3 regions of the Pseudoalteromonas galatheae genome follow, and region 3 is predicted to be linked to each of the others. Evidence: predicted binding sites of a transcription regulator. Region 3 holds the regulator's gene; each other region holds the start of a gene.
The links. The regulator LexA, encoded in region 3, represses DNA repair genes until DNA is damaged. The targets are predictions, from matches to a motif close to TACTGTATNNNNATACAGTA.
Positions count from the first base shown of each region.

Region 1: a site for LexA is predicted at 4,540-4,559, ahead of imuA (translesion DNA synthesis-associated protein ImuA). Genes of this name have one in related genera too.
Region 2: a site for LexA is predicted at 3,263-3,282, ahead of ruvC (crossover junction endodeoxyribonuclease RuvC). Genes of this name have one in related genera too.

Region 1 covers NZ_PNCO02000001.1:2,471,081-2,481,145, forward strand. The annotation lists gene CWC29_RS10885 (error-prone DNA polymerase) at 1-2,442, opposite strand, end outside; gene CWC29_RS10890 (Y-family DNA polymerase) at 2,442-3,839, opposite strand; gene imuA (translesion DNA synthesis-associated protein ImuA) at 3,842-4,528, opposite strand; tRNA gene CWC29_RS10900 (tRNA-Asp) at 5,381-5,457, opposite strand; tRNA gene CWC29_RS10905 (tRNA-Asp) at 5,499-5,575, opposite strand; gene CWC29_RS10910 (TIGR03503 family protein) at 5,686-7,056, opposite strand; gene dnaQ (DNA polymerase III subunit epsilon) at 7,157-7,867, opposite strand; gene rnhA (ribonuclease HI) at 7,937-8,407, shown strand; gene CWC29_RS10925 (class I SAM-dependent methyltransferase) at 8,471-9,220, opposite strand; gene gloB (hydroxyacylglutathione hydrolase) at 9,273-10,040, shown strand.
Region 2 covers NZ_PNCO02000001.1:1,250,513-1,260,577, forward strand. The annotation lists gene CWC29_RS05490 (M48 metallopeptidase family protein) at 1-370, opposite strand, end outside; gene CWC29_RS05495 (DUF72 domain-containing protein) at 370-1,137, opposite strand; gene aspS (aspartate--tRNA ligase) at 1,413-3,197, shown strand; gene ruvC (crossover junction endodeoxyribonuclease RuvC) at 3,321-3,842, shown strand; gene ruvA (Holliday junction branch migration protein RuvA) at 3,845-4,462, shown strand; gene ruvB (Holliday junction branch migration DNA helicase RuvB) at 4,465-5,469, shown strand; gene tolQ (protein TolQ) at 6,467-7,171, shown strand; gene tolR (protein TolR) at 7,158-7,586, shown strand; gene tolA (cell envelope integrity protein TolA) at 7,586-8,527, shown strand; gene tolB (Tol-Pal system beta propeller repeat protein TolB) at 8,537-9,895, shown strand; gene pal (peptidoglycan-associated lipoprotein Pal) at 9,936-10,065, shown strand, end outside.
Region 3 covers NZ_PNCO02000001.1:3,412,189-3,422,253, forward strand. The annotation lists gene cyoE (heme o synthase) at 1-376, opposite strand, end outside; gene CWC29_RS15200 (COX15/CtaA family protein) at 360-1,373, opposite strand; gene CWC29_RS15205 (transmembrane cytochrome oxidase associated protein) at 1,383-1,874, opposite strand; gene CWC29_RS15210 (SURF1 family protein) at 1,867-2,595, opposite strand; gene CWC29_RS15215 (DUF2909 family protein) at 2,608-2,904, shown strand; gene CWC29_RS15220 (cytochrome c oxidase subunit 3) at 2,810-3,685, opposite strand; gene CWC29_RS15225 (cytochrome c oxidase assembly protein) at 3,675-4,253, opposite strand; gene ctaD (cytochrome c oxidase subunit I) at 4,253-5,827, opposite strand; gene coxB (cytochrome c oxidase subunit II) at 5,827-6,969, opposite strand; gene lexA (transcriptional repressor LexA) at 7,329-7,943, opposite strand; rRNA gene rrf (5S ribosomal RNA) at 9,024-9,137, opposite strand; rRNA gene CWC29_RS15250 (23S ribosomal RNA) at 9,256-10,065, opposite strand, start outside.

The DNA.
Region 1 (10,065 bases), 940 kb from region 3:
TAATAATTGTAGAGCTTCAGTTTCACTTAACCCTTTTATAAGCCTAAGCCCTAAACGGATCGCAAACGATGCTTGTCTTGGTATTTTTACGACTTGGTGCTCGTAATCGGACTGGTTAACACAAATAGGTAAAATACTAACCTCATGCCTTGATGCATCTTGCAACAGCTGTGAAGCCGAATAGAACCCCATTGGCAAGCTATTGAGTAACGCAGTATAAAACATTGCTGGGTAGTAGTATTTCAACCACGCAGAAGCATAAGCCAGCACAGCAAAAGAAGCGGAGTGGCTTTCAGGGAAACCATATTCACCAAAGCCGCAGATCTGCTCAAAAATCCGCTCAGCAAATTGTGCTTCATAGCCCCGGGCCAGCATACCTCGAATAAGCTTTTCTCTAAACTGCATCAGCTCTCCGGTTTTCTTCCATGATGCCATGGCTCGGCGCAGGCTATCAGCTTCTCCTCCAGTGAACCCAGCTGCAACCATAGCCAGTTTTATTACTTGTTCTTGGAAAATGGGAACCCCCATGGTCCTCTCTAATACCGATTTAACCGCTTCGGATGGATAAGTCACTTGCTCTTCACCATCCCGTCGCTTTAAAAATGGATGCACCATATCACCTTGAATAGGGCCGGGACGTACAATTGCTATTTGGATCACTAAGTCGTAGTAATTAGCGGGTTTCAGCCTTGGCAACATACTCATTTGTGCGCGAGACTCTACTTGAAACACGCCAACACTATCCCCTTTTTGCAACATCTTATAGACCAAAGGGTCGTCTTGCATACGAGTCAATTGGGCAAGATCTAGGTTTCGCTTGGTATGCGCTGCAATATAACCAAAGCACTTACGAATAGCGCTTAGCATACCCAAGGCCAAGATATCGACTTTGAGTAACTTAAGGGTTTCAAGGTCATCTTTATCCCATTGAATAATGGTGCGCTCTGGCATAGCTGCATTTTCTACGGGCACTAATTCATGTAATGGACTTTCTGAGATAACAAAACCACCAACATGCTGCGATAAATGCCTTGGAAACCCCATAATGTCATTAACCAACTGAATAAAGTGCTGACCTTTTAATGAGTTTGGCTCTAACCCTAGCTCCACTAATTGGGCCTGCCAGTTAAGCCCTTTATCACGGCGGTTGAGATGCTTAATAAAGTACTCTATTTGCGCCACTTCAATGCCCAAGGCTTTGCCAACATCACGCATGGCACTTTTTAAACGATACGTGATCACCGTTGCTGCTAATGCTGCGCGCTTACGACCATATTTTTTGTAGATATATTGGATCACCTCTTCACGACGTTGGTGTTCAAAATCTACATCTATATCGGGTGGCTCATTACGCTCTTTACTAATAAAACGCTCGAACAATACGCCCACTTGCCGAGGGTCAACTGCGGTTATCTCTAAGCAGTAGCAGACCACAGAGTTAGCGGCTGAACCTCGCCCTTGGTATAAGATTTGATGCTGTTTTGCATACATCACAATGTCATGAATAGTGATAAAGAAAAACGGATAATCAAGCGCTTCAATAAGCGCTAGCTCTTTATCAATAATGGCTTCTACATCTGGCGGCACGCCATCAGGAAAGCGAACTTGTTTACCCTTTTCAACCAACGCGCGTAAATAAGCCATTGGAGTAAAGCCTTTAGGCACTAACTCCTGAGGATATTGATAATGCAATGAGTCCAAATTAAATACACATCGCTTCGCGATATTGGCACTTTCTTCAAGAAAGGTAGGTGAAAACAACTTATTAAGCTTAGAGATAGATCTCAGTGCCGACTCGCTATTGCTTATCATTTTCTCAGGGATCTCGCTTATCACACGGTTTTGTCGAATAGCTGTCAGAGTATGCTGTAGCGCAAGTCTAGACGAGCAGTGCATAAGCACCCCACCAACAGCGCAAATAGGTATTTGGTACGCTTTTGACAGTTTTACACAATGGGTAAAGTAATGTATATCTTCTGCACTCAAGTTACGTCGGTAGCCAATCCATATTCTATTTTGGTGGTATTTACACAGCCATTGCAATGATTGAACATCTTGACTGTTCCCCTTTGGCAACCACAACAATAAAACATGCTTAAGCGACATAATATCCCACTCACTAAGCCGATATTGTCCCTTTTCCGTTCGCTGGCGAGCATTACTGATCACTCGACATAACTCTGTATAAGCGAGCTGGCAAGGACAAAGAGCGACCAATTCAATATTGTTGTACTTTAGTAAGTTCCCAACTATCAGTTTTATCTTGAGCTTATGATCACGAATATAAGCATGAGCACGGACAATGCCAGCCAAAGAGCATTCGTCAGTAATAGCTATGGCGCTATAACCTAAAAAATCTGCCTGTTTGACCAACTCTTCTGGTCGCGATGCGCCAGTCAAAAACGAAAAGTTGCTCTGGCAAAAAAGCTCGGCATAAGACATTAGCTAAATACTCCATGAATATACCAATGATTATTTTGCTCTCGAAATACCCATAACCGCTGCGCTTGTTCATTTTGTACAATAAAATAGTCTCGCTGGACCGGCTCACCGTCCCACCACCCCGAAGCGATGCGCTCTGGACCAGAAATAATATTGACTCTTTCACATAAAGGCTGTGGCTTCGGAAATAAAATGTTGGGCCTTAACTTACTATCTAGTGCCGTGAAACAGGGCTTATGGCTATAAGTGCTGGCCTTTTCAGGACGAGGATCGCCTGTAAGCTGTAAACCTTGCACTGCCTGCTCACCGAGCTTGGCACATAGAATAGCTCGCAGTCCTTGCGCTGACATCACACTTTGCTGCGTTGAGAAAAGATCTTTTATTGTGGCATGCTGCGTTTCTAAAGCATCAACTTTGAGTGAAACACTTTGTACGGGCGCATCTAAGGTTATGGATTCTAGCTTGAGGTTTAACAGGCGCTGCCAATTTGCCGCCTTATATTCAGGCTCTGCGCTGTTTAATGTGATCTCTAAAGCCTCTTTATCTCGAAGTGCTAAGGTAAAATAAAGCGTTCGAGTTACCAAGTTACGTTGCTGTAGGAATAGCGCTAAACGCGATAGCAAATGTTCGATTGGCTTTTCTAACCAAGCCATCACTTCGACTTCGTAAAGTAAAGGTGCAGTAAGTTCAAAGGTTTCCGCAGGTTGGAAATAGTTAAGGGTTTCCTTTAGTTTTCCAAACAAGCAGCCTACATAATGTACGAGTTCAGTATCAAAACGCTTAGCCAGCTCACTGAGTGCAAACTGCTCTAACTGCGCCACATTTTTAACTCCGGTGCGAGCAAGCAGCTCAATCACCCGGCTGTCTAGACTTGTACGTGTTAGTCCTATTTTCCTCAGGTAATGACGCTTTTGGCAAGGCGTTAGTACAAGCACATTGCAACGCTCTCGCGCCAAGAGCTTAGCCATTATTGTGGACTCACCCATGCCGTAATAATAACTCTTGCCAAGCTGCGCTAATTGTCCAGATATTACTTGCCAGTAACTTGGCAAATCATGATAGAGCGAAAGCATAGAATCGACTTTAAGCACAAGGCCATTAGGTTCATCGATTACAATATCTGCACTTACTTGATAAAGCATATTGGCAATTTCTAATAGCTGCTGTCTTTCTAGCAAGTCGTCGTAGGGCAAAACATGAAGCTGTGTACACAATGCACAAGCAGTCCCAAGGCCCATTCCTATTTTTATACCTCGCTGCTGCGCTGCATCATTTAACTGCACTATCTGGTTTTTGCGGCCATCAATAATAACAACGGGTGTAACAAAATCACCGGAAACCGTTTGCTTCGTCATTCCCTCTAGTTGCAGCATAGGAAAATAGAGATATAACCACATAACTAGCTCGTTAAACGCCGCTCATAGCCCGAAAGTGCAACTATATTATCGCTAACATGAGGTAGATTTGGCTTTTCAAGCTCTGGCCAATAATGGGGATTCTCTAGTTTAAGACTGCGATGTGCAAAGTGCCCCTTGTGCTTCTTTACTGTCACATCCAAGCTGCTGTGCTGTGCTTGTAAAACCACTGAAAGTGTAAATGGTAAAGTCTGGGCGTACTGTGCTTGATGTAAAACAAATAACCTACAACTCCCCGCCTGTGCACCTAACTGCAAACGCTTTACAGCAGCAATAGAAAGCGCTTCGTGCCAAAGTACAAGTGCACTACACACACCACTTTTTACGCATTGCTCCGCAGCCCATAGTGCTTCTTTTTCACTTGGAGGCTGTACAATCATAAATTCACTCAGATCTAACGATAAATAATGCAATGCTGCGGCATGTATTTGTCCTGGAGGATTAATTAATACCTTCAAACGGTTATCATCCACAAAATGGGGCAATATCAACCTTAACTCTCCTATTCCCATTGCAGTTTTCACACCAATCACACCTTGTTGCGGCCAACCACCGCACAGTAAATCGTCAAGTGCAGCAAAGCGAGTACTGACGACATCATGCTGCGCGGCCTGTCCACGTCCACGCCAAAGCAAGTTTTTACGCTCAAGAAGATCTATATAATTCGCCATACATCACCAAATACTGTTTATATATACAGTATATTTAAATAAAGGCAGATCGCAAGTAGATCGCTAGAAAAGAGGCGAGTTAAAAATAACCATAGTTTGCGCTTTAAGTTAATCGTGTTTTGCTTAGGAGAAATGAGATCTACAAAATGTATTTGTATAAAAGGCGACAAGAACTGAGATGTAAAACAATGAGTGTGGCGCGTAGATAATCGTCTTTTGGCTTAGCTGAATGCTATCCACTTAGGTAACAGCTAACCAACTGAACTACCACTTTCTTTACACTAAGCTGCAAAACGACAAAACTGTGCTTATTTTACTTGTAGTAGGGCTATATTTTTAATTTCTAATAGTAAAGGAAGCTTACTAAGAAGAGAAAATGCAAACTGGCGGAGTGGACGGGACTCGAACCCACGCCCCCCGGCGTGACTGGCCGCTTTCTCTAAGGCAACAGCTAACCAACTGAACTATCACTTTGCTGCAACGAGCAAAGTTATACCGACATTATTATAAGCTTATGTTGAAAAATAAGTTACTGGACTGTGATGACAAAGGGAAGACTAACGTAAATGAGCTTTTTTATTTTGCTAAAGGAAGTCTACTAAGAAGAGAAAATGCAAACTGGCGGAGTGGACGGGACTCGAACCCGCGACCCCCGGCGTGACTGGCCGCTTTCTCTAAGGCAACAGCTAACCAACTGAACTATCACTTTGCTGCAACGAGCAAAGTTATACCGACATTATTATAAGCTTATGTTGAAAAATGAGTTACTTGACAATGATGACAAGGGAAAGACTAAAGAAAATGAGCTATTTGATTTTGCTCAATGAAGCTTGCTTAGAAGAAAATGCAAACTGGCGGAGTGGACGGGACTCGAACCCGCGACCCCCGGCGTGACAGGCCGGTATTCTAACCAACTGAACTACCACTCCGCAGAGATATCTTAATGACATTATTTTACTCGTTTTAGTGTTGGCGGAGTGGACGGGACTCGAACCCGCGACCCCCGGCGTGACAGGCCGGTATTCTAACCAACTGAACTACCACTCCGCGTCATATTCTTGCAGTGTTTGCTGTAAGGTGTGCTCCCTGACAGCGGCGTGAATAATACGAATGACCCCCTCATGAGTCAACCGTTTTTTGAAAAAAAACCGTGTTTTTTAGTTATCTTTCATTGAAAGGTTCAAAATATCACCTGATTTATCATTTTTTGAACCATTACCTGCTGCGTTATTTTCAGATGGCCCTAAATCATCAAGATCAATGACTTCTTCGGTTTTCTTAAATGGGTTCTTTAACATTGGTACTTTTAACTTAATTGGTTTTTTTTGCACAAAAATGCGAATAACTAACCCACCAAGCAATAATACAACTAAGTTACCAGCAACGATAATACTGACTAATAGCGCTGTACTTATAGTCGGCTCTGGTTCTGGAGCGGGTTGTTTCGCTGCTGGTAACGCAGTGGCTTCTAACTCAGGCACTTTTTCAATGGGCCTTTCAATTTCAAAGTTATAGTTTGGCAACGTAGCCATAAACTCACGGCCATTGATATTTTCACCAAATGCTGAGATTTCTATGCTATAACGACCCCAGTCATAATTCTTGATTGGTAGCTGACGATAAAGTCGCTCTTCGGCATCTAAAGTAAACATCTGCTCTTCACCATTGGGGTAAAAGATTTTACCTTGTAACAAGATAGTTTCTGGCTTTATAACCGTGTCGTCTAACGTGATAGTAAGACCATGTTCAAGCTCGTTTTCGCCCGCAAGCATCAATTCAAAGTTGAATGGCGGCTCAGCAATAACAATGGGAGATTTAATCACTCTTCTTTTTAGAATGGGCGTTTCAATGAAAAATTCTGGCTGCCACTCCCCTGCTGGAAAATTTAATTTAAACTCACCAGTAAAAATTCCATCCAAGGGCCTTTCATCAAATTCGCGACCATCATCTTTAAAGTCGGTTACACTTTGCGTACCTGCCCCAAAGTTTGCATATTCATCGTTATTGGTGCTGGAGAACTCTACATACAAAGTCACGACATCCCGAAAGTAACCTACATCTATCGGTTCGCCATCATTGGTCACACGACCTGTTACCTTCAATACTTCACCACGGAACAATAACGGAGGCAAAGCTTCAACTTCGAGCTCAATGTCACCCAATACCATAATGCGGCTGTTTTTTTGGATCTGTCCGATAACTTGCCAAGGGCCTGGCGTCGGATTTTTTAGAATGATCAAGTCATAGCTGACTTCGTCGTACCATTGCAGTGCATCATTATCTAGCGAACTGGTCGCATAATATTTACTGCCATCAGGCTTCACAAGTACCACGGCAGGCGTGCCAGGTGCGCGAAAAAACAGTAAAGTAATCTCTTCAATATTATAATCAATGCGAAAACGGTTATCTAAAAGAGGGATTTCATTTACCTTGCCGTCCCGCTGTAACATCGTTATCTGTGGTGTTTGAGCGCCAACAATCGTACTTACTAGCAGTACAAACCCCAAGATAAGCTGTTTTAGATTCATGCATTAACCCTACATTGCCTTGATGGCCTGAGTGATCTTTTTCTGGGATAAAGCCCTTAGTTAAGCGTCTACCCCATCCCAACGATACCGATTGTATTCATTATTGTTGCCACAAGCTTTGTCCACAAGCTTTGTTTACAAGCTCTAAACGTTCTGTATGTGCTTGTTCTTCATCGGCAGAAGCACGTAAAACTTTAAGTGCAGGGCGATTACTGTCTAAACGAATAATGCCACCGCCTGAGCTAGCCTGCTCACCTTTATTTTGGTTCGCCAAATTGAGCTTTTTTTGGCCTCCCGTCATCGAAAGGTAAACATCAGCAAGGATCTCGGAATCCAGCAAAGCGCCGTGCAACGTACGCTTTGAGTTATCGATATCATAGCGACGGCACAGTGCATCTAGACTGTTCTTCTGGCCTGGATGAAGATCCCTGGCCATCACCAAGGTATCTAGCACTTGGCAATAGTCATGGGTCGCCGGAAAGCCTTGATTTAGCTTAGCAAACTCGTGATCCATAAAGCCGACGTCGAACGGCGCGTTATGAATGACAAGCTCAGCTCCTTTAATATAGTCAAAAAACTCTTGCGCAATTTGATGGAAAAAAGGTTTATCGCGTAAAAATTCGTTGGTGATACCGTGAACATCAATGGCTTCTTCTTCAATGTCGCGCTGAGGGTTAATATATACGTGGAAGTTATTCCCCGTTAGTCTGCGATTGACTAGCTCAACACAACCAATTTCAATGATCCTGTGCCCTGCTTTAGGATCAATACCTGTGGTTTCTGTATCCAGTACTATTTGCCGTGTGTGCATATCGTTGCCCGCTTAACTTTGCTATTATTTTGCCCTATTCGCACATTTTACATAAAAATAGGCAATTCAGTGCAAAAAACCGTAGAGATTTATACCGATGGCTCGTGTTTAGGTAACCCAGGTCCAGGTGGTTATGGTGTTTACCTTTCCTATCAAGGACATGAAAAAGAAATGAGTGCAGGGTATAAGCTCACAACCAATAACAGAATGGAAATGCTTGCAGCCATTGTTGCACTCGAAACATTAAAGCGTCCCTGCGATATCATTCTGTATACCGACAGCCAATATGTTAAGCAAGGCATTGAGTCTTGGCTTGAAAACTGGAAAAAGCGCAATTGGAAAACCGCAGCTAAACAACCGGTAAAAAATGTCGATTTATGGCAAAGACTGGACGCTGCCACCAGCCGGCACACGATCCAGTGGCGCTGGGTAAAAGGCCACGCTGGAAATAAATACAATGAGCTTGTCGATGATTTAGCACGAGAAGCGGCTTCAGGCTCAAATCTACTTGTAGATGAGGGCTACGAAGCCAGCGTCTAACTAGGGAGTCATTCTATAACAAATAACAGCTCCCTTAAGATTTATCTTAAGAACTAACACTCGTTATTCTTTATCTTGGCAGGTTTGCCTGAGCCCAGCTCCTTTCACAGCGGGTGTCCACTTGGGCTTTACATGCCATTTGGGTTTGATTGGAGTGAGCGGCATCACCCGCTTTCTTGCCACCAACATATACACGCTTCCCATCGGCTTTAAGTAATGACGACAAAAGCGGCGCCATGGCGCAAAACGAGAAAGCCTGGAGCCTCGCGCTAAAGACGCGTAAATAAAGCGCTCGTCACCAACAATCTCAAACCCGAGTAAGTCTAGCCAATCCTTCACCCGAGATGGAGTAAAGAAGCGCCCTGACCAAGGGAGTTTTTCTTTACTAAAGGGAAGCATTTGCGCCACACCACATAAACTAAACGGATTAAAACCTGAGATCACAATATAACCACCGGGAATAAGTGTGCGATGGGCTTCGCGTAGAATATGATGCGGATCAGAATGATATTCTAAGCACTGGCTTAAAATACAAGCATCGACTGAGTTTTCGTAAAAAGGTAGCTCGTCAATTTCAGCAAATACTCCGACATGTTTGCCTTGTGGGGCAACACAAACTTGATGCTTAATCGGGCTGGCAGAGGTATTCATTTGACCGCTCAAACAGCCGAGTTTTAGCATGTGGTAACCAAACATTCTTGGTAGCCACTCATCCAGTCGTTTTTGGATCCCCACTTTTAAATATTCACCGTGAGGAAAGTCCTGCCACTCATCGGGTTTGGGTCCTTGTAAAAAACTTAACGCTGGTTTCATTTACTAAGCTCGTTATACTGGTGTTATTAATCACTTTATAGAGCATTGCGTTATGGTGCAAGTCGATGCAATCAAAGCATTTGATGACAATTATATCTGGCTGATAAAAGACCCTCTACGTTCAAACTGTTGGGTGGTTGACCCCGGTGACGAACAACCTGTTTTAGATTACCTCGCCAAGTTTGATTTAACACTCCAAGGCATATTAGTCACCCATCATCATTGGGATCACACTGATGGCATTGCCCCGCTTTTATCACATTTTCCTAGCTTAACAGTCTACGGACCTAAAAATGGTAAATATAAAGGCATTACTCACGGCCTCAGTGAACATGATACGATCACACTTTTCGATACCACGCTGAACATTATTGCCACCCCAGGTCACACCTTAGATCATATCTGTTATGTAAATGATGAGCTGGCTTTTACGGGGGATACCTTATTCAATGCAGGTTGTGGCAGGCTTTTTGAGGGAACACCAAGCCAAATGTGGCACTCCTTTGAAAAGCTACTCACACTACCTGACACATGCAAAGTGTATTGCACGCACGAGTATACGCTCGCAAACCTTGCTTTTGCTGAGGCTGTTGAGCCCACTAACCAAGCACTGATCCAGTATCACCAACAAGCAAAGTCATTACGTGCCAGTAACGAGCGCACAATACCTACAACAATTGAACAACAAAAAGCAATCAATCCTTTTGTACGTGCCGCGAATGAAGCCATCCTCACCCATATTCCACCACAATTTATCACGTCAGAAAATACACCTGAAGCTCGCTTTAGTGCGCTAAGAAAATGGAAGGATAACTTCTAAAATATTCAATAGTGACCTAATGTAA
Region 2 (10,065 bases), 2.2 Mb from region 3:
GCGCTAGCTCGTGTACAACCAATGCTCGTAACACCGCCTCGGGAGCGTGTTTTAACTGCGCTGCGATGTGTATTTGGTGCGACGTTTTTTGTTTTTGCCCGTGCCGTGTGGTTTTGAACGTATGTGTTCCTAACGCATTCAATACCATATTGTTGCGCTTCTCAAACTTGGCCTGCGATACCCGTGGGGTATTTTTTAAGTACTGTTGTCTTAATCCTTCTACATATTCGTAAAGTAGCTTATCGCTTTTGATTTGATGCGGTTCAGGATAGCGGCTTTTGAAAAACACACTGAGTCGTTTGCTCTCTATTAACTGAGTGACTTGAGTTTGGACTTGCTCGGAGTAGTTTAAAAAATAGGGATGGGACATTAAAACAGCGCCTCTTGCTTTGCTTCTTTTTCAGCGGGGAATGGATTGCTTACTTGATGATGTATCTCTAAATCAGCAATAAATTGTCTTGCTAAAAATGGCGCATCAAAATTGTCTGCGGTATGGAAAAACACATAAGGTGATTTACCTTCACTGAGCCATTGATTGAGTTTAGTTAACCAAGGCTGGTAAAAGTCTCTATTAGACTCAAGCTGAGAGCAACCAACAAATCGCAGAATTGGGCTGTCTCCTGTAGCAATAGCATGTACAGGCAATCGCGGCTTTTTTTGTTGTGCATCTACTATCGCAGGGGTACTGGCAGGCTCGCTAAAGAGTGCGCGAGTATCCATCACGATGCGATTGTAGTTATTTTCGATTAAATATTGGTTGTATCTGCGCTCAGCATCACCTTTACGATAAAAGTCCCAATGTCGTACTTCAACACCAACAGTTAGTGATTTGGGCAACCAAGATAAAAATTGTCGCATTTTATTTATATGTTCAGGCGCAAACTGCGCAGGTAATTGCAGCATTAACACGCCCAATTTAGGGAACAACGGTGCCATGTTTTTACACCAAGTCAATAATTCATCTTGGCAGTGGCTAAGTGCCATTTCATGACTAAAACGCTTAGGAATTTTAAACGTAAAGCGAAAGTCATCAGGCACTTGTTCTAGCCATTTTAATACGGTCTGCGGATTTGGATCGGCATAAAAAGTCGTATTACCTTCAACGCTATTAAAAATTTGGCCATACTCTTTGAGCATATTTGTGGCGCTACAATGGCTGGAAAATACTCGACCTTTCCAGTGTGCGCTACTCCATTGTGGGCAACCCAGATACAACATAGTGATCAAAACAACGATTAAATGTGTGAATAGTGTATCAGATCCTTAGATTGAGGATGACAATGCAGCGTATTTTTATATAATTGGCGGTTATTGAAAATGAGTCTTAGCGACTGGCTTACCAATACTGTGAATTCATATTGTGTGGTGAGAAGTGATTAGTCGTAAGAGCAAACTGGACTGACAGGAATTTTATGCGCTCTATATACTGCGGAAAACTAAATAAGAGCCATGTAGATCAGGAAGTTGAACTATGTGGTTGGATCAATAAACGTCGTGACCTTGGCGGCCTAATCTTTGTCGATTTAAGAGATAGAGAAGGGCTTGTGCAAGTGGTATTCGATCCTGAAGTGGAAGGCTTAATGGATAAAGCGAATACGTTGCGCCAAGAGTTCTGTGTTCAGATCAAAGGTGTTGTCCGTGCGCGTCCTGAAAGCCAAGTAAACAAAGACATGGCAACCGGTGAAGTTGAGATCTTAGGCACTGGCTTAACCATTATCAACCGTTCAGAACCATTACCGCTTGACTTCAATCAGCAAAACTCTGAAGAGCGTCGTCTTAAGTACCGTTATTTAGACCTACGCCGTCTAGAAATGAGCGATCGCATTAAGATGCGTGCTAAAGCGAGTAGCTTTGTGCGTCGTTTCTTGGATGAAAATGCATTCTTAGACATTGAAACGCCAGTACTAACGAAAGCGACACCTGAAGGTGCACGCGACTATCTAGTACCAAGTCGTGTTCACAAAGGCAGTTTCTATGCGCTACCGCAGTCGCCGCAGCTATTTAAGCAGCTACTAATGATGTCTGGTTTTGACCGCTACTATCAAATCGTAAAATGTTTCCGTGATGAAGACTTACGTGCCGATCGCCAGCCAGAGTTCACTCAGATAGATATCGAAACGTCATTTATGAGCTCAGATCAAGTTCGTAGTGTGACAGAAAAAATGATCCGCGAAATGTGGCAGTCTTTCCTAGACGTTGATTTGGGTGAGTTCCCAGTGATGCCGTACAGCGAAGCGATGAGCAAATATGGTTCGGACAAACCAGACCTACGTAACCCGCTTGAGCTTATCGACGTTGCAGACATCGTAAAAGACGTTGAATTTAAAGTACTAAGCGGCCCTGCGAACGACGAAAAAGGTCGTGTTGCAGTACTGTCAGTGCCTGGTGGCGCACAACTTTCACGTAAGCAAATCGATGAATACACTAAGTTTGTAGGTATTTATGGTGCGAAAGGCCTGGCATGGATGAAAGTAAACGACCGTGATGCAGGTATCGAAGGCGTACAGTCGCCAATTGCTAAATTCTTGAACGAAGAAGTGATCAATGCACTGCTTGAGCGCACAGGCGCAAACACAGGTGACATTATTCTATTCGGTGCAGACAAGCGCAATACCGTAAATGAAGCGATGGGCGCGCTACGTCTGAAGATTGGTCTTGATTTAGAAATTACTGATCTTAATAAGTGGGCACCACTTTGGGTAGTTGACTTCCCGATGTTCGAAGAAGACGACGAAGGCAACCTACACGCGGTACACCACCCGTTTACTGCACCTAAGGGCGTAAGTGCTTCGGAACTTGAAGCAAACCCAGCAGGTACACTTTCTGATGCATACGATATGGTACTTAACGGCTACGAAGTAGGTGGCGGTTCGGTTCGTATTCACAACAACGAAATGCAGCAGGCAGCGTTCAGGATCCTTGGCATTGAAGAGTCTGAGCAGCAAGAGAAGTTTGGTTTCTTACTCGATGCTCTGAAGTATGGCACGCCTCCACACGCAGGTTTGGCATTCGGTCTTGACCGTTTGGTGATGCTACTGTGTGGCACTGACAACATCCGTGACGTTATTGCGTTCCCGAAAACAACGCAAGCGTCGTGCTTGATGACGGATGCACCAAGCCCTGCAAACCCAGATGCGCTAAAAGAGCTTGCTATCTCAATCGAAAAGCAGTTAGTAGAGCAAGGTGAAGGCGAGTAAGTTCGTCAACCTGGTGTAAAAGAGGCGGCTTAGGTCGCCTTTTTTGATCTTATGTACTAGCTTATAACTGGTAATCTATACAGTATTTTGGCATTATAACCAAAAAATCAAGAGACGATGCGTTTGGCTGTCATTTTAGGAATTGATCCGGGGTCAAGATTTACAGGCTATGGTGTGATTGCTCACCAAGGTGCAAAGTTCCAATATTTGGGGAGCGGTTGCATTAAAGTTGGTGAACATGACTTTCCCACTCGATTAAAAATGATCTATCAAGGGATCACACAGCTCATAGAGCAGTTTTCGCCGAGCGACTTTGCGATTGAGCAAGTGTTCGTTGCGCATAATCCAAGTTCAGCCTTAAAACTTGGTCAAGCGCGAGGTGCGGCCATTGTTGCGGCGACCATGCAGTCAGTGGTCGTGAGTGAATATTCGGCAAGACAAGTTAAACAAGCCGTTGCGGGTACCGGTGGTGCAGACAAAGCCCAAGTACAGGAAATGGTAAAGCGCATATTAAAATTGCCTGGCACACCCCAAGCTGACGCAGCAGATGCGTTGGCTGTGGCGATTTGTCACGCGCACTCAAGGCAAAACTTAATAAAAATGGCAGGCGCAGCTCGTAAAACCGTAAGAGGAAGGTTGAGATAACCATGATAGGAAAATTAAGCGGAACACTGTTAGAAAAGCAGCCACCAGAAATATTAATTGATGTTGCAGGTGTAGGTTATGAAGTACAAATGCCTATGACTTGTTTTTATGAATTACCAAGCGTGGGCGAGCCGGTTTCAGTATTTACCCACTTTGTGGTGCGTGAAGATGCGCAGTTACTGTTTGGTTTTAATACCAAGATCGCACGTGCATTGTTTAGAACGTTAATTAAAGCAAACGGAGTCGGCCCTAAGCTCGGTCTTGCAATTTTGTCGGGTATGTCTGCAGAGCAATTTGTTAGCTGCGTGAATCATGGCGATGCAACTACTTTGGTTAAGATCCCTGGAGTTGGTAAAAAAACCGCTGAGCGTTTAGTACTTGAAATGAAAGATAAGTTAAAAGACTTTGGCAATGACTTACTCACACCGTTTAGCGATGCCGCTGTACTTGCGCCGCAAGAGCATCCGACGGTAAGTGATACCCCAGCAGATGAAGCGATTGCAGCCTTAATGGCATTAGGGTATAAACAAGTTCAAGCACAAAAAGCGGTAAAAGCCGTAAACAGAGAAGGCATGACGACCGAGAGTATCATTAAAGATGCTCTTAAATCGATGATGTAACTATGATTGAAGCAGATAGATTAATTGAACCTGAGGTCCAAGGTAATGAAGATTTAGTTGACAGGGCGATTAGACCTAAACTACTGAACGATTATACCGGTCAGCCGCATGTTAAAAAGCAAATGGAAATCTTTATTGCGGCGGCGCGTTCAAGGCAAGAAGCCTTAGACCACTTGCTGATTTTTGGTCCCCCTGGTTTAGGTAAAACTACGCTTGCGAACATTGTTGCAAACGAGCTTGAGGTGAATATTAAAACCACCTCGGGACCTGTGCTTGAAAAAGCGGGAGATTTGGCCGCATTGCTCACTAACCTTGAAGAGGGGGATGTGTTATTTATTGACGAGATCCATCGTTTAAGTCCTCAGGTGGAAGAAATTCTCTATCCTGCAATGGAAGACTACCAATTGGATATCATGATAGGCGAAGGTCCTGCTGCACGTTCAATTAAACTGGATTTACCGCCTTTTACTTTGGTTGGCGCAACGACACGTGCCGGTTCGTTAACCTCACCATTGAGAGACCGTTTTGGTATTGTGCAGCGCTTGGAGTTTTACTCGATTGCGGACTTGTCTGCGATTGTTACTCGCTCAGCGTATCACTTAAACTTGGAGATCAGCGAGTCGGGCGCAACTGAAGTAGCGCGTCGAGCGCGCGGTACACCACGAATAGCAAATCGTTTACTACGCAGGGTAAGAGACTTTGCTGAAGTGAAGGGCGATGGTTCTATCACTGAAGAGATTGCGCACTTAGCGCTGGATATGGTCGATGTTGATAAATGTGGCTTCGATTATATGGACCGCAAATATCTGCTAGCAATCATTGAAAAGTTTACCGGTGGCCCGGTTGGTCTGGATAACCTTGCTGCGGCAATTGGAGAAGAAAAAGAAACCATCGAAGATGTGATAGAGCCATTTTTGATCCAACAAGGTTTTATTCAACGCACGCCAAGAGGACGTATTGTCTCTGACAAAGCCTATATGCATTTTGAGCTAAGCAAGCCAGAATGATCTAAGTTGGGTAATAAACACCTTTATTCTTCATAATAGCCGAGTATTAACTCGGCTATTTCATTTCTACACTCACTTATTGCAAATCGCGTTTGCACAAATCCATTATTTTGTGTCAGCTAAATTCAAGCAAGATCCATCACTGCTGAGGTAACTTACCTGTGTGGGTTATATGTTGCTTAAACAATTTGTAGATTGCCTCGTCTTTTAAGCCAAACACTAAATAAAAACCGCAAAATGACCGAGTGTTAAAGAAAGCGTGGAGCGTAATGTTGAGCTTGTGCCAAATTTCGGGCAAAAAAAAGCCCGCAAATAATGCGGGCAAAACAACAAGTTGAAGGAAGTAATCCAGGGAACAAGATGAGTTACTTTGGGTTTTATCCACAAAATGCGTCATCTAAGCAATACGAAAAATCAGAATCCTATTGCAAGTAACTGTGCTTGCTGAAACTTCAGCTGCTCGCTCAGTACAGGGTGTATATTAAAGAGGTTTTGGCTTTTCATCAAACTAGAAAAATTCTTTTTTCAGATAGAAAAAACTAATATCAAAATTTTTTACAAGCTCAAAAAGTGAGCTTAAATGTGTCGGTGTATTTGTGTAAGCTTATGTAAAATATAGGTTTGTATGTTAAATGCGCAAATTGTAAATATTAGATAATCTGTTGTTAATTGGTAAGACCAATGTGTTTTGTGGAGTTTTATTCTCTATTTGTGCATAAAACTCCTATTTTATGCAGTTTTCAGTCATATTTAGAGGCTGTGATGGAGATTGTTGGATTTGCTTAAGTTTGGGTAAAGCAAAGGGAGTTAAACTGTTCTGGTCTATTTATCGTCAAATACAATGAATTCGCAGTATTGAGATTGTAAGGTATTTGTAGTGTGGTTAAACTAGCTGAACCTTTTGGTAGTAAATCTAGTCTATCTCTAGATATTGCTCGGTAGAGCGTAAAAATATAAATGGCTACCATTGCCGAAACACTTTTGGGAGTATAATAACGTGGAATCGGGACTAAATTTTGTCGATCTAATTTTAAAAGCCAGTTTTTTGGTACAACTTGTTATGTTGACCCTGGTGGGATTGTCTATTGCTTCTTGGGCAATTATTTTTCAACGTAAAACTGTCATTTCTCAAGCCCAAAGCCAATCAAAGAATTTCGAGCAAAAATTTTGGTCCGGTATGGATCTTAGCAAACTCTATAATGAAATAGCTGCAAGGGCTGGTAGTGCAACAGGATTAGAAGCGTTATTTGTATCCGGCTTTAAAGAATTTGCAAAGCATAAAAAAGGCAATATCCAATCTCCTTCGATTGTTGTTGAAGGAACTCACCGTTCAATGCGTGTCGCGCTTTCTCGTGAAATTGAAAAGTTAGAATCAAGCCTCTCTTTCTTAGCGACAGTTGGCTCTATTAGTCCTTATATCGGTCTATTTGGTACGGTTTGGGGTATTATGAATGCGTTCATCGCGCTCGGTGAAGTGAAACAAGCGACACTGCAAATGGTTGCTCCAGGTATTGCTGAAGCGTTGATTGCGACAGCCATGGGTCTGTTTGCGGCAATTCCAGCGGTTATGGCCTATAACCGATTTGCCAAAAATGTAGAAAAGCTCGAAACTCAGTACATTAACTTTATGGAAGAGTTCGCTAATATTCTTTATCGTCAGGCTGCAACACAAGTAGAGGCAAAACAAAATGTATCAGCGTAAGAGACGTCGTCCCGTCGCGGAGATCAACGTCGTTCCTTATATTGATGTTATGTTGGTGTTGTTAATCATCTTTATGGCAACGGCTCCACTTATCCAGCACGGCGTAAAAGTAGACCTACCTCAGATGGAAGAGTCTGAATTGGTTGAAACCAAAGACTCGCCACCGATTATTGCCACCATTGATGCTGAAGGTCGCTATTTTGTGACTGTTGGTACAGACCCTGAAGCGCCAATGGATGCAGTAGAAGTAGCCGCAGTGATTAAACTTAAGTTAGAACAAAATCCAGATACTCCTGTAATGATTAAAGGTTCAGGCAGAGTGTCGTATCAAGAAGTCCTTTATTTAATGGATTTCTTGAAAAAAGCGGGTGTTCCTTCTGTTGGCCTAATGACTAAATCATTTGAGGATGAGTAATGAGTTCATTATCTAGCAGTGTAGTTAAGTCAGTATTGCTTCATGGCGCGATTGGCGGTCTGCTATTTGCTACGGCAAATTTTCAAGTTGAAACACCTACTGTGATGGAAGTCACCTTAAATCCACAGCAAAAAGATCAAAAGCCTGAAAGGGCGGTTTCTGCGGTGTCGGTTGATCAGCAAGCGGTTGAGAAAAAGATTGCGGATTTAAAAAAGCGTGAAGAGGAAAAGCAAGCAGCTGAAGATCGCCGTATTCGAGATCTTGAGCGACGTGCACAGCAAGCCAGAAAAGACCGTGAAGCCGAAGCTAGGCGCATTAAAAAGCTGGAGCAAGAGCGTCAAGCTAAGTTGGAAGAGACTCGCCAAGCTGAGGCGCAAGCTAAACGCGCTCGCGAAATTGAGAAAAAGCAACGTGAGCAGGCTGATAAAGCGAGAGCTGAAAAAGCCGCAGCGGAAGAAGCTGCTAAAAAGGCAGCAGCCCAGCGTCAAGCTGAGGAAGATCGCTTAAGAAAGGCCGAAGAGGCGAGGAAACGTCGCGAAGCTGAGGAAAAACGAAAAGCGGAAGAAGCGGAGCGTCAACGTCAAAAGGCACTTGAAGAACAAATGCTGCGTGATCAGCTTGCTAAGGAGCAGGCAGCAAGAGCGAAGATCCGTCAACAGCAAGTCTTGAGCGAGGTGGATAAGTTTAAAGCGCTTATCATGCAACGCATTCAAGCAAACTTACTTATTGACGAAACAATGAAAGGTAAACAATGCCGAGTAAACATCCGTCTAGCTTTTAACGGCCTTGTGACGCATGTAGAGTCATTGGGCGGCGACAAACTAGTTTGTGAAGCTGCTATCCGTGCTGTGAAAATGGCAGATACTTTACCTGTTTCTAAAGATAAAGACGTGTTTGAGCAGCTTAAGAATATCAATCTAACAATTAAACCAAATTTTTAAAGGACGAACATGCTAAAGAAGTTCACAACCTTATTGCTGGTTTTTACTCTGGGCGTATCACAGTTTGCGCAAGCCGCACTTGAAATTGTGATAACAGAAGGGGTAGACAGTGCTAGACCCATCGCGATTGTGCCATTTAAGTATAATGGCACTGGTGAAATGCCGTCGAGTTTAAGTGACGTTATTTCTGCGGACCTGATGCGCAGCGGTAAATTTAAGCCCGTTGCTGAGGCTGACATGCCTCAATTACCTACAACTGACTCGGAGATTGACTACGCTGCATGGGTAGATGCAGGGATTGAAGCGGTAGTAGTAGGCACCGTGACTCAGCAATCTGCTGGACGCTACTTGGTAAAGTATGAATTGATTGATGTGATAAGAGCACAGCTTACTGGTGGTGAAACTCGCATTATGTCAAATGGTCGCTTAATGCAAAGTGACGATCATGTACTTGAAGGACGCCAAAGCATTGTCAGCAGTACAGGCTTTAGAAACTATGCGCACCAAATTAGCGATGTTGTATACGAAGCTTTAACGGGTGAAAGAGGTGCATTTAGAACTAAGATCGCCTACGTCATCGTACGTGACGGCCAAGATAAGCCGTACCAATTGGTTGTTGCGGATTATGACGGTTACAACGAGCAGGTGTTATTACGCTCCAAAGAGCCGTTAATGTCGCCTGCATGGTCACCGGATGCAAACAAACTTGCTTATGTGACTTTTGAAAATCGCCAATCGCAAATCTATATTCAAGATATTTACACTGGAAAACGCGAACTCGTCACGAGTCACCCCGGTATTAATGGCGCACCACAGTTTTCTCCTGATGGAACTAAATTACTAGCGGTGCTCTCTAAGGACTCAGGTGGTGCGACAGAAGTCTATCTAATTGACCTAAAAACCCGTCAAGAAACACGCTTGACTCGTCACCGTAGTATAGATACTGAGCCTTCTTGGCATCCAAACGGTCAAGAAATTGTGTATACATCTGAAAGGGGTGGTAATGCTCAGATTTATAAGTTAAATTTAAAAACTGGTAGGTCTAAGCGAGTGACGTTCGACGGCGACATGAACTTAGCAGGTTCGATCACCCCAGATGGTAAACGTCTGATTATGGTTAACCGTACGCTGGGCCGTTACCACATTGCGAAAAAAGAATTAGATTCCGGGCTGTTTCAAGTGCTAACTCGTACGAGACTAGATGAGTCTCCGAGCATTGCACCAAATGGTTCGATGATAATATACAGCACCTTGCACAATAATAAGCAGGTATTGGCATTGGTGTCTATGGATGGTCGTTTCAAGGCAAGATTACCTGTCTTGGACGGTCAAGTTAAGGCACCAGCCTGGTCGCCGTTTTTACAGTAATTTTGCTGGTTAGATTTATAAAGATATAGGAATATACTCGATGCAACTTAACAAAACTCTAAAAGCCTTAATGGTCGCGTTGCCAGTGATGACACTTGCAGCATGTAGCTCATCCTCAAGTGTTGATGAGGGCGCGGCGAGCGAAAGCAATCAAGCGGCAACCAATCAAG
Region 3 (10,065 bases):
GAAGCGCGCACAGTTGATTGGCGAAAATTGTTAAAAGAGCATAACCGGAAACTGCCAAGCTTATCGCAAAAATTAGAGCTGATGATACAGAAACAGAGTCTGTCGCTAACGGCCGGTTTCGTGTTCGCGCCATCTTTTTATCTATTTCTCTATCTACTATATGATTTACAGCTGCTGCACTACTTGAGAGTAAACCAATGCCAAATAAGCTCATGAATTGTGCCAATAATGTTTTATCACTTTGTGGTGCTAACATCATCCCGACCCACGCAGTGATCACCAACATACATACTACTTTGAACTTACACATGCCAAAATAAGCTTTGAATAGCGTAGTTGCTTTTTGGAGCTCTGGAAAATTAGTTAATTGATACATACTTTCCCCCAACTTTTTGCGCCAGACTGATAAAAAAGCACAATCTAACCATTGCTAATAACACCATAGCCGCCATGAAATTATGGAATAGTGTCAACAGTAGAGGAAACTGGAAATGTACTATTGCAGCCCCCACCAAAACTTGTATAGAGACTAAAGCTAAGACGACAAGCGCTGAGCGTCTGAGTATTTGATTCTGACTAACTTTGAGCAACGGCCAGCACGCTGCAAGTAGCATTAAAACAGTAGTGACTGCCCACACCCTATGGATGAAGTGAATAGATACTCTAGATTCGAACGGTAGCACTCCAAACTCGTAAGTCGCTGAGGCTTCTGGAAGCGTCAATAAACTCTGCCACGAAAAAAGTTGCAGATTGTCACAGAGCGGCAACCCAGTACAATGCGGTGCAGCATAATTGGCGGCAAGCCACCCACCCAACGCAATTTGGATAATCAACACACCAAGAGCCACATAACATAAGCGATAGGTAAGCTTAGTTACGCTAGCAGTAATAGTGTTGTATTTCAGCCTTAGAACCAATAACACCAGCAATGCAAGAATACTAAACCCCCCTAGCAAATGACCCATCACGATGACTGGCTGTAAATTCATAGTCACGGTCCACATGCCGAGTGCCCCTTGAAATAACACGAGCAATAACAGCAAGTAATAATGACGACTAGGACCCTCCGTTTCTCGCTTACTAAACAGTTTCACACATGCAAGTACTAATATAAGTAACCCAAGAAAGCTGGCAAAATAGCGATGGATCATTTCAATCCAAGCTTTTTCTTCTTCCACATCTAAATGTGGAAAGTTGTCTTTGGCTGCCGATAATTCATGACTCTCATTTGGTACCGTTAGAAAGCCATAACACCCAGGCCAATCTGGACACCCAAGTCCTGCATCACTTAAACGCGTAAAAGCACCAAGTGTCACCACTGTTATTGCAACAAAACAGGTAAATACTGCGACTTTTATTCTTACCTTGGACATATTTACCTCCTAACTAGAGCGAGAGTAGTTCAATAGTTTCTTTAGATCACTCAAAAGCCCTTTTTGTACATTTCGCATTGCTTCTAAACTATCTACCGGTGCATACTTAAGTACAAATAACCCTTTATTATCAACCAAATATAGATAATTATCTTCTAGCTGGTTGAGGTGTATCGGTAAAGAAGTTGCGAACTCAATACTTTTTTCATTTTGATCTTGTAATACCACAAGCGATACTTTTTGCTGGTTTTTCCCAAGTGCTAAATACAAATTAGGTAAGCTGTCGAGTAGTAAAGAGCATTGCTTATTGCACTGCTTTGGTCGCTGATAAACAATACTCCATTCGGTCTCTAGCGCTAGCTCTGATTGACGAACCTCCTGACTTAAAAATTCACCATGATTAGTGGTACCATCAGGTATCCAGCCGACTTTTAAAGCAATAAATGCCAACAACACTGGGAGTACGAATAGCCCTATAAACCACGCTGCACTTTTAGACATTTTTAATCTCCTTTTTTGAAAGCTTCCAGCCAATAACCAACGCGGCCAAGGCAATGAGTAACCACTGCAAAGCGTAAGCTTCATGTTTTTGCGGTGACATTACTACAGGCTGATAGTGAGGCTCAGTTCCAGCCAACCTATTTTTAGTCATATAGGCGATTAAAGGTAAAAGAGGTTTATCTGACTCCTTAGATAAGTAATTGACATCAATGTACTGGATCACAGGTTGTCTTGTCGCCTCATCTACTGCAGACTTGGCTAGTGTGAACCGCTTGTTTTCACTAGATTTGATATAAACAGGTAGAGAAACTGTACCGGTTGGAAGAGAAAAAGCGGTAGGTACGCGACTAGCCTGTTGCGGCACAAAGCCTAAGTTAACAGCCAAGTGCTCATCAGTTTTGGAAATTTTAAAAATACCAATCACATCAAAACCAATCCGGCCTTTTACAACTTGGTTATCTAAATACCAAACAGCACCGTCTACAAAGCTCCCTGTTATCGAAACCTCAGCATTAATACTTTGAGTGAGCGGCAGGGGCGTTGCTTGCGGTCCGTTAATTACGTCTTGCGCCTTTTTTCTCTCAATTTTTTGCTGCAGCACATGTTTTTGCTGTGCTCTTTGCAATTGCCAATAAGAAAGTGAACCGCATAAGAGAACAACGATTAACGCTGCCAATATGGGGGTTTTTGATCTACCTTTAAAAAGTGCACCTAAATCCATCGGACACCCCTTATGATTAAAATTATTATTGTTGTATTACTACTGCTCGTTTTTTTTAATTTATTTAAAGCTATGCTGGTCATGCTCAAGTCAGAGCAACAAGAGTCAATGGCGAAGCTATTGCAAAAAAGAGTTTATGCTTCAATAGCTGTGCTACTTATAATTTGTCTTGCAGCTCAATTTGATCTTATAAAACTACACTCTTCACCCGGTGTTACAACACATAAACAAATACAAATAGACATAGCCAAACCACATCAACAAAATGCCAATACCAAGCCCCAGCCTGAAAAGCAAAATGGTTCTTAGCGGTAAAATGCCCCTTCAACACTCTGATCCATATAACGAACAGAATGATCGCGCCAAGTGTGACATGAACCCCATGAAATCCTGTAAGTAAAAAGAATGTGTTGCCGTATACTCCCGACTGCAGAGTTAACCCAAGATCTTGGTAGGCATGAATATACTCTTCCACTTGCAACGTTAAGAATGCAATTCCAAGTAGTACAGTTAGCCCCAAAAACGCCTTTACTTTCGCCCTTTGCTCCTTTTCCAAAGCTACATGAGCAAAGCTAAGGGTTACTGATGATGCTAATAGAATGATAGTATTGATAAGTGGAAGTCCCTGCCAACCCATAGCTTGAGTAACAGTTCCATCTGGTGTTGTGAGCAATGGCCAAACAGCCTCAAATTGAGGCCATAAAACCTCATTTGTACTGGCATTGTTGCTTGCACCACCTAACCACGGAACAGCAATCATCCGTGCATAAAAAAGCGCACCAAAAAAAGCTGCAAAGAACATAACTTCAGAAAAGATAAACCATCCCATTCCCTGCTTAAACGAACGATCCATTTGGGCAGAATATAATCCGGTTTGAGATTCTTGGATCACATTCCTGAACCAACCAAACAGCATATATACCAGCACAGCAATACCCACAAGCAGTAACATTACTCCACTGTTCCCAGAAGAGTTTAGCTGAATAATGGTAAGTGCAGCCCCAACAGCGATGAAAAACAACGCAAAAGCACCGACTATCGGCCATGGGCTTTGCTCAGGTACGTAATATTTTTCTTGTTCATGGTTCATATTTGAACTCCTCTTGAGCGGCTAGCATACTCACCCCATCACTGTCTTGTTTGCTAACTCGCTCTGTAATATCAAACAACGTATATGAAAGCGTGAGTTCCTCAACATCAATGGGAAGCTCCGTATCTACATAGAATCTCAAGACAAATTCAACTTCTTCTTTGCCTTTCATCGGTTGCTGATCAAAACAAAAGCAGGCCATTTTGTGTAGATACTTTGCAGCTTTCCCAGGGGACACTGAAGGGATCGCTTGCAACACACGCTCGTTATCACTCAGATTTTTTGCAATAAACTTCACATCGGTTAGCTTTCCAGGTTGAACACTAACCGAATGTTCAACGGCATCGACCTTAAATGGCGCCTGACTTTGACTATGCGTTGTGAAGCTCACATCTACTTGTCGACTTTGTGCTATTGACTCGCTCTGCCTTGCGACTTCCATGGATGGTTTACCATTGAGGCCAGTGACATCACAAAAAACGTCGTATAGAGGAACCAGTGCAAAGGCAAAAGCAAACATGCCTAGCGTCAACAAAATAAGCTTCCTAAGCAGGCGTCCATGTTGCATTACTTAATCTCCGGAGGCGTTGAAAAGGTATGATAAGGAGCTGGAGATGGTACTTGCCACTCCAACCCTTCAGCCCCATCCCACACTTTTCCAGGAGCCTGTTCCCCGCCTTTTATACATTTATAAACCACTGCAACAAACAGCAGTTGAGAAAGACCAAAAGCAAACCCTCCAACACTAATAATCGCGTTGAAATCAGCGAACTGCAGAGCATAATCTGGGATCCGCCTAGGCATGCCAGCAAGACCAACAAAGTGCATAGGGAAGAACAATACGTTCACACTAATCAAGGAGAACCAAAAGTGAAATTTAGCCAATTTGATATCAAACATATGCCCCGTCCATTTTGGTAACCAATAATATGCTGCGGCCATTATTGAGAACACAGCCCCAGTAACTAACACATAATGGAAGTGAGCGACAACAAAGTAAGTATCGTGATATTGGAAATCCGCGGGTGTGATCGCTAACATCAACCCTGAAAACCCACCTATTGTGAAAAGCACAATAAATGCAATGGCAAACAACATGGGTACTTCAAAACTAATTGCGCCTCGCCACATCGTAGCTACCCAATTAAAAACCTTAACGCCAGTGGGTACTGAGATGAGCATAGTTGCATACATAAAAAACAACTCACCAGCTAAAGGCATACCTGTGGTAAACATGTGGTGAGCCCAAACGACAAACGACAACAATGCGATCGATGCAGTTGCATAAACCATCGATGCGTAGCCAAACAGTTTCTTTCTTGAAAATGTAGGTACTATCGTAGAAATTATGCCGAAGGCGGGTAATATCATGATATATACTTCAGGGTGGCCGAAAAACCAGAATATGTGCTGGAACATCACTGGATCACCACCACCTGCAGCATCAAAAAAACTTGTCCCAAAGAACTTGTCGGTCAGCACCATAGTCACAGCGCCAGCAAGTACTGGCATAACTGCTATCAGAAGGAATGCGGTTATCAACCAAGTCCAGACAAACAAGGGGAGCTTCATCCATGTCATGCCCGGAGCTCTTAAGTTAACAATGGTCACAATCACATTAATAGCGCCCATGATGGAACTAATACCCATTATATGTACAGAAAACACAAAAAATGCGGTATTGTCGTTGCTGTACGTTGTAGAGAGAGGCGCATAAAAAGTCCAACCAAAAGCGGGCCCACCACCTTCCAAAAATAATGACATCAGTAAAATTGCAAACGCGAACGGTAGTATCCAAAAGCTCCAGTTATTCATTCTCGGGAGCGCCATATCAGGAGCTCCTATCATCATTGGGATCATCCAGTTAGCAAGGCCGGTAAACGCGGGCATCACCGCTCCAAATACCATTATTAGCCCGTGAACTGTCGTCATTTGATTAAAAAAATGTGGATCTACAAGCTGCAAACCAGGCTGGAAAAGCTCAGCTCTAATCACCATAGCCATGGCACCACCAATTAGAAACATGGTCAGTGAAAACAATAAATACAATGTTCCAATGTCTTTATGATTTGTTGTAAACAACCAGCGCTTAATACCTTTGGGAGCCGTATGGTGTGAATGTTCTTCTACGATGGCACTCATTACTTACTCTCCTCTAATGCATTTATCTCACGCTGAATTTGGCTGGGTTGAATAACATCACCAGTGTCGTTACCCCAGCTATTTCTTTTATAGGTAATTACCCCTGCGATCTGCTTGATCGTTAATTGCTTTGCGAAAGATTGCATGGCAGTCCCAGGCCGACCTAAAAGCAAAATATCTATATGCTCTTTAACATCTCCTGTGACAACTTTACTCCCTTTCATTGCAGGGAAGACCCCCGGTAGACCAAGCCCTGTAGGTTGATGGCAAGCAGCACAGTAAGCCATGTAAGCTTGTTCACCTACCTCCATCAACTCTTCTTTGGTAAGAGTTTGCTGGGCTACTGCTTGTGACTCTGCTTCTGCTTTTGCTTTTTCTTCCTTAGCCCCCTCCAGCCATTTATCAAATTGATCAGGACTCACAGCCTCGACGACGACGGGCATAAAGCCATGATCTTTTCCACATAATTCAGCACACTGGCCTCTGTAAATTCCCTCATCATTTACCTTAGTCCATGCTTCATTTATAAAGCCCGGATTGGCATCTTTCTTCACAGCAAAATCAGGCACCCACCAAGAGTGAATAACGTCATCAGATGTCATCAAAAAACGAACTTTCCTATCAGTAGGGATAACCAGATGTTTATCTACTTCGAGCAGATAATTTTCATTTTTTTCCTTAAGATCACTGATTTCTTCTTTCGGAGTGGATAGTAAAGAATAGAATTCGACGTCATGTCCCATGTACTCATAGTGCCATTTCCACTGCGACCCCGTAACTTTAATCGTTAAATCAGCTTTGCTAGTGTCTTCCATAGCAATGAGTGTTTTTGTAGCTGGTATTGCCATGCCAATGAGTATCAGGAAGGGAATAGCAGTCCAAAGTATCTCCACTTTGGTGCTTTCATGAAATTGCGCTGCAACAACGCCTTTTGACTTTCTATGTTTTAAAAGCGCCCAAAACATAATCCCAAACACAATCACCCCAATGACGCAGCATATTAGAAATATGGTCATATGAAGCTCGTATACTTGATGGCTAATGTCTGTAACGCCTTGCCTCATATTGTAAGCGCTGTTAGCGAGTGAGGGCATGGCGATTAGCACTGCGATCAATGCTACAACTAATCGACAAATTTTCATTTGACGTCTCCTTCAAGGCGACTCATGGTTGCCTTTTGTTATTATTGGATGACTGTCATATTGCCTATTTGTACATAGACTTACTGCACGACTATTAACCAATTAGTCAAAAAATAAACAAAATGCAAGATTTTTGAGAAGACTGAATTTAGAATCAAAAATGGGGCTACTGGTAGTAAAACGAAGAGTGATGAAAAATTGTGTATAAAGATCAGAAAACTAAAAAATATTGAGATATGGAAAAGTCACGATAATTATCTTACTTTCACACAGTTAGAAAAGTTAATTATTACTTTTTTCACTATATATAGTTAAAGCGAGCGCAACTTGATATTTAACGCTACGCTCGCCCTCATAAACTACATCCAGTCGGCGCTTCTGATCACACCTACGGCTAATCCTTCAATAGAGAAATTTTGATGCTCTAGATCCACTTCGATCGCTTTAAATTCCTCATTCTCAGCATGCAAGAGAACTTTCTTTCCTTTCTTTTCTAAGCGCTTAACAGTCACGTCCTCTTCTACACGAGCAACTATCACTTGGCCATTCTCAGCCACTTGAGTGCTATGGACCGCTAGTAGATCACCATCCATAATCCCAATATCTTTCATGCTCATACCATTAACTCTCAAAAGGTAATCAGCATTCGGTTTAAAAAAACTGGCATCCACATTAAAGTGGCTTTCAACATGTTGCTCTGCCAGTATCGGCTCTCCAGCTGCAACACGGCCAATAATAGGTAAGCCTAGTTGCTCAGGTTCATCCTCAACAAGTCTAATTCCACGACTTGCTCCTGGGACCATTTCAATAACTCCCTTTTTAGCAAGAGCTTTAAGGTGCTCCTCTGCTGCGTTTGCACTCTTGAAACCCAAAGCATCAGCTATTTCAGCACGAGTTGGAGGCATGCCAGTATCTTTTATGAATACTTTTATTAATTCAAAGATTTGTTCTTGTCGTTTCGTTAGAGGACGCATTAACTGGTATTCCATACAGTGGTTTATTTACTGTAAGTATATACAGCTCAAAAAAAAATCGCAAATGTTTCTTTATTCAACATATTTTATACCAATTAGCATAATTACACGCTCCATTTTTGAGGCGAGAAAACCTTGTAGATAACACCACTACTGTATCCACTATCAACGAGGTACCTACATCCATTTAGGCAAGGCGAAACTTTTCTATTTATTTGTTCTAAATGAGAAATTTTTAACACTATTAGCGTCAGATCTGTTCCTGCTAATTGAGCACGTATTAAGACTAATTGCTATTAAGCGTAAGCGAAAACAAGCAAAGACTGACTCTGTGTTCTTTTCATTACAAGCTATCGGCGCTCCCACAATGCTGCTCAGTGCTGATGCTATTGTAGGAGTGAGCTTGCCTCGCGATGTGTTGATTGCTTGTGATATGTTCTTTTCAAATCCCACATAGCAAAAAAACCGCTGCATTGCTGCAACGGGTTTGACGTACATGGAGGTACTAATGTCGATTAGAGCCATGGATGAATACTGTTAATCGACCTTCAATGAGGTCCTAGCTCGCTACGAAGTAGGATGTTTTATTCTTTTTGTTTGGGGAGCCCAACAGCTCGGCGGGTAAACCACCTCCGACCACGCAGCTCAGTGCTGATGCTGTGGTAGGAGCGAGTTTACCTCGCGAGGTTTTATATCTCAAATCTCTATGCCCCACATAGCAAAAAACCCGTCGCATTGCTGCAACGGGTTTGACGTACATGGATGTACTAATGTCGATTAGAATCATGGATGAATGCTGTTAATCGACCTTTAATAAGGCCTTGGCTCGCTACGAAGTAGGATGTTCTACTTTCACATGGGAAGCCCACACTATCATTGACCGGGGCCGACCCTTCGCGGGGCTCGCCTTCGAGCTGTTTTGTTTCACTTCTGAGTTTGGGTGACAAGAAACCGAAGCAACGCTTCGCAGTTCGGGGAAATGAGCGCATGGATAAGCGAAGGGGAGATACTACATGGTAGTACTTTACTTCAAATGCAAAAAAACCCGTCGCATTTCTGCAACGGGTTTCTTTTATTTGGCCCTGACGATGTTCTACTTTCACATGGGAAGCCCACACTATCATCGACGCTGTTTTGTTTCACTTCTGAGTTCGGCATGGGGTCAGGTGGTTCCAAAACGCTATGGTCATCAGGAAATTCTGTTCATTAATGAAGTATCCTTCATTAATATAAATCTGGAAAAAGCTTATTAAATTCTTCTGTCTACTTCAGTCTATTAACTTCTGTCGCTTATAAACCACTTTGGCGTTGTATGGTTAAGCCTCTCGGGTAATTAGTACGAGTTAGCTTAATGCCTCACAGCACTTCCACATCTCGCCTATCAACGTTGTAGTCTTCAACGGCCCTTCAGTTGACTCTAAGTCAAAGTGAGAACTCATCTCGAGGCCTGCTTCCCGCTTAGATGCTTTCAGCGGTTATCAGTTCCGAACGTAGCTACCGGGCAATGCAATTGGCATCACAACCCGAACACCAGCGGTTCGTCCACTCCGGTCCTCTCGTACTAGGAGCAGCCCCTCTCAATTCTCAAACGCCCACGGCAGATAGGGACCGAACTGTCTCACGACGTTCTAAACCCAGCTCGCGTACCACTTTAAATGGCGAACAGCCATACCCTTGGGACCGACTTCAGCCCCAGGATGTGATGAGCCGACATCGAGGTGCCAAACACCGCCGTCGATATGAACTCTTGGGCGGTATCAGCCTGTTATCCCCGGAGTACCTTTTATCCGTTGAGCGATGGCCCTTCCATTCAGAACCACCGGATCACTATGACCTACTTTCGTACCTGCTCGACGTGTCTGTCTCGCAGTTAAGCTTGCTTCTACCATTACACTAACCGTACGATGTCCGACCGTACTTAGCAAACCTTCGTGCTCCTCCGTTACTCTTTGGGAGGAGACCGCCCCAGTCAAACTACCCACCAGGCACTGTCCTCAACCCCGGTTCAGGGGCCTAAGTTAGAACATCAACACTACAAGGGTGGTATTTCAAGGTCGGCTCCACAGAAACTAGCGTTCCTGCTTCAAAGCCTCCCACCTATCCTACACATGTAGGGTCAATG